Regions from separate parts of the Clostridium sediminicola genome, predicted to be linked through region 3. Evidence: riboswitches for the same ligand, from Rfam matches in the RefSeq annotation. Region 3 holds a riboswitch; each other region holds the start of a gene.

Region 1 (2,209 bases), on a different contig from region 3:
AAAGAAGATTTAATTTAATATATAATAATATGAGAAGTTATATTAGAGGCGAAGAACTTAGTAATATAGTGAATCTAGGAAAAGGATATTAAATATAAAAAACATTTGACAATGTGGATCTAATAATATATACTGAGATAGTAAAATTAAATAGTTAATTTTTGGGTGCTTCAATTTTTTTGAAGATAATAGGGAAAAAGGTTAAAATCCTTTACAGCCCCCGCTACTGTAAGTAGGTATGAAATCTTATAAGACACTGATATAAATCGGGAAGTCAGGAGAGTAAGTTGATCTACAAGTCAGGAGACCTGCCTAAAAAATTTGGCAACTGCTTCGGTGGGAAGTATGAGGTTATATTTGTGCATTTTGGTCAGCTTTTAGATTTTATACTAATATGATGACATTGTATATAATATAAAATGATTACTAAACCTACACAGTTGTTGTAGGTTTTTTATTATGCTAAATATTATATTAAGTTAATGTTTGTAATATTTTTATAGGTTTATTTTAAAATTACAAAAAAAATGCAAAAAATCAAAAAACATAGTAAGAAAATATAAATATATTTAGTTATAATTAAAATATAAAAAATTGTTTCAATTAAATTAATTTCGCAAGACATTTCTTCCAAATAAATAATACCAAAAAATATAGGCCCTAAAAATTTTAGGGGCTATATTTTTTTTGTTTTTTTCCAATAATAAAAATATATATTAATATAAGGAGGTAAACATGGAAAAAATTCATTATGAAGTATCAGGATTGATTAATGCAGATAGAAAGACGAAAGTAAAAAAAACATTAGATAATGTAAAGGGAGTTAAAGAAGTTGAAGTTAATCTTGCCAAGGGAACTGTAGATGTTAGTTTCAATTCACCAGCAACTGAAGAGAAGATTGAGCAAAGTATAGAGAAGCAAGGATGCGTAATTATAAATTGAGAAGAAATCTTTTAACTTCATGAAAGATAAAAGGTAAATAAAAAATTTTACATTGAAAAGGAAGCTTTTTAGAAATGATAAGAGCTTCCTTTTAAATTTTTTGCAAGACAAAGTTTATGTAATCGCTTTAATTCCAATACACTTTAGTTTTGTCACTATTTTATACTGACAATTAGAGCCTTTCTTTTCCTTGTATAGCTAGATTTAACGGAATATAATCAAATTGTAATCAGCTGATACATTTAAAAGAAAATTCTGAAAAATGAAATTATACTAAAATATTATTCATAAAAATCAGGAATTTATAGGGGGAGATTGTATGGCTAACACAGCTACAAATTTGCAAACAAGAACAACACGAGATAATGTACAAGTATTTGGTCGTTTTTTAAGTGGCATGGTGATGCCTAATATTGGGGCATTTATCGCATGGGGATTAATTACAGCTTTATTTATTCCAACAGGTTGGTTACCTAATGAAAGTTTGAGTAGTTTAGTAGGGCCAATGATTAATTACTTATTACCATTACTAATAGGTTATACAGGCGGTAAAATGGTTGGTGGAACTAGAGGTGGTGTTGTTGGGTCAGTTGCAACTATGGGAGTAGTTGTTGGAGTAGACATACCAATGTTTATTGGTGCGATGATAATGGGTCCACTAGGTGGATATGCAATAAAGAAATTTGATGATGTAGTAGAAGGAAAAATACCAACAGGTTTTGAAATGTTAGTTAATAACTTTTCCTCAGGAATTATATCTATGTTATTAGCAATGTTAGCTTTCTTAGGAATTGGACCTATAGTATTAAATCTTACTATAGCTTTAGGCAATGCAGTAGAAGCAATGGTAACTGCAAATTTATTACCAATAGCTTCAGTATTTATAGAACCAGCAAAAATATTATTCTTAAATAATGCGATTAATCATGGTGTTTTATCACCACTTGGAATAGCGCAAGCACAAGAATTAGGTAAATCAGTATTTTTCTTATTAGAAGCAAATCCAGGACCTGGGCTAGGTATTTTATGTGCATATTATGTATTTGGAAAAGGAATGGCTAAGAATTCTGCACCAGGAGCGATTATAATTCATTTTTTAGGAGGAATACACGAAATTTACTTTCCATATGTACTTATGAATCCAATATTAATATTAGCTGTTATAGCAGGGGGAGCAAGTGGAGTGCTAACATTTACAATACTTGGAGCAGGATTAGTAGCAGCTGCATCACCAGGAAGTATATTTGCAGTAATGGCGATGACACCA
Region 2 (2,209 bases), on a different contig from region 3:
TAAGAGTTTAAGGAATATGTCAATTTATGCAAATTTAGTTTCAGGGATTATAGTTTGTGTAGTTTCGTTGGTGTTTGGAGAAGGATTGGCCAGTATATTTATCAAAGAACAAGGGACTATTGAGTTAGCAACATATATATTAAAGTATTTTGCATTTTCATTTTTATTGACAGGGATAAATATAACTTTAGCCACTTATTATACTGCTGTTAATTCACCAGTGTTATCAGGAGTATTGTCATTATCGAGGAGTCTAATAGCACTTCTTATAGGGTTACTATTAATGCCAATGATATTTGGAGACAAAGGTATATGGATGGCAGTAATATTTGCTGAAGTTGTTACGGTGATTGTGGGAAGTTTATGTGCAAAACGGTATCCATTTGGGATCATTGATATTAGAAAAATTAAAAGTAATAATTTAATTGAAAAAATATTATAATGGCAGTGATTAACTTTTATCTTGACATAGTTTTTTTAGATTGATAATATGTATTTAACAATAGAATATTGCAAATATTATAGGTGATTGCCATAAAAGGTGATTAGAGGGAAATGGGTTAAAAACCCATGCGGTCCCGCCACTGTAATGAGGAGCGTTCTAATAATTTGCCACTGAGAAATCGGGAAGGTGTTAGAATGTGTTGATACTAAGCCAGGAGACCTGCCTATAAAGTATAAATAACAAACTTACGAGGATAAGCTAATGTTATGATTTTGTATGATATTTATGCATTTCAATAGTTGTTTTAATTGGAAATTTATTAAATATCATATATCGTATATTAGAATTATGAACTGTTATCCTTTGATAGCGGTTTTTATTTTTGTAATAAAAGCTGCGGACTTACAAAGATAAGGAGGAGAAAATATGAGCAAAATTAAAAGAGGGTTAGGATTAGTATTAATTACAATTTTTATGTTCTCTTTTGTTGCATGTGGAAAGACTATAAGTGACATTAATAAAAATACTAAGGAAAAGAAAGTAGAAGAAAATAAAGAGATAAAGAAAGAAGAAATAAAAACTTTATATCCACTAACTATTATAGATTCTTTGAAAAGAGAGGTTAAGATAGAAGAAGAACCTCAAAAAATTATTTCTATTGCTCCCAATATAACTGAAATAGTATTTGCATTAGGAGCATCAGAGAAATTAATAGGAAGAACTGATTATTGCACTTATCCACAGGAAGTATCGAAAATTGAATCAATAGGAGGGATGCAAGATCCTAATGTGGAAAAAATTGTTGAGCTTAAACCAGATGTGGTTATTGCATCTACTCATTTCAAAAAAGAAATCTTAGAAAAATTAGAATTATTAGGAGTAAAAGTTGTTGTTTTGTATGGAGAAGAAAGCTTTGATGGAGCTTATGAATCCATATTAAAAGTAGCAAATATACTTAATAAAAATTCTCAAGCTGATAAAGTAGTTAAAGATATGAAGGAAAAAGTAGAATTTGTAATTAATACAGTTAATGATGTTGAAAAACCTTCTGTTTATTACGTTATTGGGTATGGAGAAGGTGGAGATTATACTGCTGGCAAGGGAACATTTATTGGAGGAATTATAGAAATGGCAGGAGCTAATAATGCTGCTTACGATGTAGATGGATGGTCTTATAGCTTGGAAAAACTAGTTGAGAATGATCCTGACATCCTTATTTGCTCAAATAAATGGGATTCAAAGACAGGAATTCAAGCAGCAAATGGATATAAAGATTTAACTGCTGTTAAAGAAGGAAAATTAATGGAGATTGATAGTGATCTGATACAACTTCAAGGCCCAAGATTAGCTGATGGTCTAGAAGCTATGGCAAAATTAATTCATCCCGATTTATTTGATTAGTTTTATGAAAATAGGTGACATAATGGATTACGCTAACAAAAAAAAATATTTTAAAGAAAAATTTTTTATAATGTTAATTTTTTTATTCATAGTAATAGTTATTTCTGCTACTTTAGGAGTTGCAAATGTATCATTTTTAGATTCTATTAGAATTATTTTAGATAAAATACCCTTAATAGAAAAGTTAATAAATACTAATGATATAAAAGAAGTTTACCAGAAGATTATTTTAATGATAAGATTACCAAGAATATTATTAGCAGGGCTAGTAGGAGCAGGGTTATCAACTGTAGGATGTTCTTATCAAGGAATATTTAAAAACCCTATGGCTGACCCTTATGTTTTGGGAGTTTCTACTGGAGC
Region 3 (2,209 bases):
TACCATTAACTAGAATATAATGAGTAATTGTATTTGGTTTGTAAGATATGGCAAAGTTTTCATCTTTTATAAGCTCTTTTGCCATAACAGGCTGAATTGCACCCAGGTCTATAACACCCATTACTTCACCTGATTTAAGTGCAGAATATCTTGTATCTGGATCAGATATTACTTTTATTTTAATATTTTTTGCAAGTGCTTTTTCACCATAGTACTCGTCATTTCTTTCAATTATTGTATACTCATCTAGTACATTCTCTTTTAATTTAAAAGGCCCTGTCCCCATAGGTAATCCATTAAAGTTTCCTTCATCATCAAAGTTTTTTGGACTAAACATTGCACTACCAAAATCAGTCATAGCGAAATCAAGCGTTGGTAATGCTTTTTCAAAAACTAACTCAACGGTATAATCGTTAGTCTTATTAACTTCTAATAAACCCGGGTAAGTTTTGTTTATATCCATAGAGTAAAAACTTGATGGCTTTTTGCCAAGTTTCATTCTGTCAAAATTAGCTATTACTGCATCCGCATTTAACACTTCTCCATCATGAAAAGTTACACCTTTATTTAATTTAAATGTCCAAACTGTATAATCCTCATTAGCAGAATATGATTCAGCTAACTTTAGAACTGGGCTACCATCCTCTGCCTTTGTCAAAAGAGGTTCCCAAACCATAAGTACTGAACTGCAATAATAAGCATCCTTCTCTCCAGGTGCTATGTTTCTTGTGCCTGCAATGACAATCTCTTCTGTATTCTCTTTTTTGTTTTCTTCTGCCACATTGTTATTGCTATTACTATTGCTAGAACACCCAACAATTCCTATTGCTAACATTAAAATTAAAAATACTGAAACGATTTTGTTGATAATTTTCATAATAAATTTCCTCCTAATTATTATTTGTGTATATAGAAAAAGCTTTGACTTCCGTATGAAAGTCAAAGCTTAACAAGAAATTTCTATGTATAATAAAACTTTTTTACATAAAAAAATAAATTTTCTCCACTTTGTATTTCAATCTTTCATCGGAAGATCAATACTTACTCTGTATAAGCAGGTTTCCTGACTTATGGATCTTAGCTTTTTCTCACCTTCCCAGAAAATTCCAGTGGCATTATTGAAAAATCGCTCTCCATTTACAGTGGCCGGACCGCTCAGGATTTTCACCTGATTCCCTATTACCTTTGACCAATAGTCAAAGCACTTAAACAGTTTTATTAAATTTTCCCTAACATGTTTAATGTTTCTACAATATTATACACTATTTGTGAATATTAGATATAATAAAATATATATTTCTTGTAATTTGTTTAGAAATTATAAGAAACATATATTTTATTTCTACAGTAAATTGTTATTATTTCTTAAATATTTTAATTAATCTCATTATAGATTCAGTTGTTTTAAGCAAATTTTCTTTGCAATTAATTTTAGCTTTTTCAAAAGGTTCTGGCTTTAAGTTAGTTGTAAAAACTGTTGTTATTCCTTTCTTATAAACTTCTTCAATTTCATCACCAATTGCTCCAACTACAGCTATCACTGGAACATTATATCTTGAAGCCTTTTGTGAAATACCAATAGGAACCTTTCCTCTTAAACTTTGACCATCAATCTTTCCTTCTCCGGTAATTACCAAATCAGCATTAGATACTACTTCATCAAATTTTACTGTATCCAAAACAATATCTATTCCTGATTGTAATTTTGCACCGGTGAAAGCAACTAATCCAGCTCCTAAGCCACCAGCCGCGCCAGCACCTGGTACATTTTGTATATCTATCTCTAAATCTCTAGCTAAAATACCTGCATAATTTTTAAGATTATGATCTAATAATTTTACCATTTCTTCATCGGCACCCTTTTGCGGAGCAAATACATAAGCAGCACCATTAACTCCATATAAAGAATTATTCACATCACAAGCAGCAATTACTTCACAATCATTTAGTCCATCTATTAAACATGAATTATCTATTTTATCTAAGTGCTGTAATCCGCCACCATTTAAATCAATTCCATCTTCATTAATATCTAAAAATTTAACACCTAATGCTGCAGCCATTCCAATTCCACCATCATTAGTGGCACTTCCTCCAATGCCTACAATAATTTTTTTACATCCTTTATCTAACGCATCAATTATCAATTCTCCAGTACCATAAGTAGTCGTTAATAAAGGATTTTTCCTACCCTCAACTAAAGTAATAC
Region 4 (2,209 bases), on a different contig from region 3:
GTGTTTAAGGAGACGATAGTAATGAAACAATTTTTGAATAATTTTCTTTTATTCATTCAATTTTTCACAAGAATACCAATAAATAAAAATTTGCAATGTGAAAAGGAGAACTTTAGGAAAGGTGCTATATTTTTTCCTATAATAGGATTGATAATAGGAGGAATTCAGTTTATTTTTGCAAAATTATTATTTGACTATTTATCATTTAATGTTTTAGCAGTATTGGTAATAATGATTCCTGTTATAGTCACAGGTGCTTTACATTTAGATGGATTAGGAGATTTATGTGATGGATTTTATGCATTCAAAGGTGGTAAAGATAAGATTATTGAAATAATGAAAGATAGTACTATAGGAACTTTTGCTTGTGCAGCAATTATTTTTGATATTTTATTAAGATATACAACTATGGAAAATTTGCTTCAGTATAGAAATTTATGTTTTATTATTGTAGTGCCAGTTATATCACGATTTACAATTGTATTAATTGCTTATTTAGGAAAGAATGCAAAAGAAAATGGAACAGGGAATATTTTTATAGGAAATATAAATCTACCGATTCTTTTAACCTCATTAATAATAACAGTAGTAATTAGTAGTTTATTGTTAAATATTATTGTTGCAATTAGCTTAATTTTGATAAGTGCATTAGTAACATTTGTATTTAATAAATATTGTGAGTACAAAATTGGAGGGTTAACTGGAGACCTTTTAGGTGCAAACAATGAAATAATTGAGATTTTTGTTTTGATAATAGGGGTAGCAGTTTTATAATGCTAAAAATATTACCAAAAGAACTGTATATGTCAAAAAATAATTCCTTGATAAATTAAATTAGTTATAATAAACTATACTTACATGTGAATAAGAAAAAATTTTGGTGCCAATTAGTTGGTGAAAAGGGAATGTGGTGAAATACCACAGCAGCCCCCGCTACTGTAATGATGGACAAATCTTTGTAACCACTGTGAAAACAGGAAGGTAAGATAAGGTAGAAATCAGAGCCAGGAGACCTGCCAAGAGTTTTTTGGAATAACTTTCGGAGGGAAGGTTGATTCTCTGTTTAATTGGAGATTTTTACAAACACACTCTGGAAGTGTGTTGTTTTATTTTTTGGAATTATAATAATAGTTTTGGGAGGAGTAATATGTCAAAAATAATGATTCAAGGAACAGGATCTACAGTTGGGAAAAGCATACTTACTGCGGCGCTTTGCAGAATATTTAAACAAGATGGATATTCGGTAGTTCCATTTAAAGCTCAGAATATGTCTTTAAATTCTTATATAACACTTGACGGAAAAGAGATGGGAAGAGCACAGGTTTTACAAGCGTATGCTGCTGGCCATGAACCACAAGCATATATGAATCCAATTTTGTTAAAACCAACGGGAGATAAGAATTCTCAGGTAATTGTAAATGGAAAAGTATACGGAAACTATACTGCTGTTGAATATCATAACCTTAAACCAATATTTAAAGATATGCTTAAAGAACAATTCGAAGAGCTAGAAAAGGAATTTGACATTGTTGTAATTGAGGGTGCTGGAAGTCCGGCAGAAATTAATTTAAGAGACAATGATATTGTAAATATGGGATTTGCAGAATTAGTAGATGCTCCTGTTTTATTAGTTGGAGACATAGATAAGGGTGGAGTTTTTGCATCTCTTGCGGGGACAATGATATTGCTTAATGAAGATGAAAAAGCTAGAGTTAAAGGAACTATTATCAATAAGTTTAGAGGAGATGTGGAAATACTAAAACCAGGACTTGATATGATATATGATGTAATAAAAGTTCCTTGCGTTGGAGTAGTACCATATTTTAATTTACAATTAGAAGATGAAGATGGTGCAGTAACATTTAATAAAGAACAAAATGCACCAATTGATATAGCAGTTATTAAGCTACCGCATATATCAAATTTCACTGACGTTGATTCGTTAAATATTGAAGAAGATGTAAGTGTTAGATATATTACAAGAGTAGATGAATTTAAGAACCCTGATGTTTTAATCATTCCGGGAAGTAAAAATACCATAGAAGATTTATTAAGTATTAGAAATGCTGGGATTGAAGATAAGATTATTGAATACAGCAAGCGTGGAAAAATTATAGGAATTTGCGGTGGATATCAGATGTTAGGAAACATTATAAAAGATCCTATGCATACTGAAACAAAATTAGATGAAATAGAGGGATTGAAATTA

What was found. Region 3 has a riboswitch for cobalamin ahead of ACQ3F0_RS15190 (ABC transporter substrate-binding protein). Riboswitches for the same ligand answer to the same signal wherever they lie in the genome.
Region 1: it holds a riboswitch for cobalamin, as region 3 does, so the genes downstream of both, ACQ3F0_RS12575 (heavy-metal-associated domain-containing protein) here and ACQ3F0_RS15190 (ABC transporter substrate-binding protein) in region 3, are expected to answer to the same signal.
Region 2: it holds a riboswitch for cobalamin, as region 3 does, so the genes downstream of both, ACQ3F0_RS09180 (ABC transporter substrate-binding protein) here and ACQ3F0_RS15190 (ABC transporter substrate-binding protein) in region 3, are expected to answer to the same signal.
Region 4: it holds a riboswitch for cobalamin, as region 3 does, so the genes downstream of both, ACQ3F0_RS25810 (cobyric acid synthase) here and ACQ3F0_RS15190 (ABC transporter substrate-binding protein) in region 3, are expected to answer to the same signal.

Annotation. Positions count from the first base shown of each region.
Region 1 covers NZ_BAABMF010000006.1:183,736-185,944, reverse strand. The annotation lists gene ACQ3F0_RS12580 (phosphoglycerate dehydrogenase) at 1-92, shown strand, start outside; cobalamin riboswitch at 147-330, shown strand; gene ACQ3F0_RS12575 (heavy-metal-associated domain-containing protein) at 736-942, shown strand; gene ACQ3F0_RS12570 (PTS mannitol transporter subunit IIBC) at 1,262-2,209, shown strand, end outside.
Region 2 covers NZ_BAABMF010000004.1:59,556-61,764, forward strand. The annotation lists gene ACQ3F0_RS09175 (MATE family efflux transporter) at 1-442, shown strand, start outside; cobalamin riboswitch at 507-686, shown strand; gene ACQ3F0_RS09180 (ABC transporter substrate-binding protein) at 872-1,846, shown strand; gene ACQ3F0_RS09185 (FecCD family ABC transporter permease) at 1,869-2,209, shown strand, end outside.
Region 3 covers NZ_BAABMF010000009.1:96,445-98,653, reverse strand. The annotation lists gene ACQ3F0_RS15190 (ABC transporter substrate-binding protein) at 1-877, opposite strand, end outside; cobalamin riboswitch at 1,037-1,224, opposite strand; gene ACQ3F0_RS15185 (glycerate kinase) at 1,359-2,209, opposite strand, start outside.
Region 4 covers NZ_BAABMF010000037.1:10,156-12,364, forward strand. The annotation lists gene ACQ3F0_RS25800 (DUF2238 domain-containing protein) at 1-8, shown strand, start outside; gene cobS (adenosylcobinamide-GDP ribazoletransferase) at 22-774, shown strand; cobalamin riboswitch at 862-1,035, shown strand; gene ACQ3F0_RS25810 (cobyric acid synthase) at 1,148-2,209, shown strand, end outside.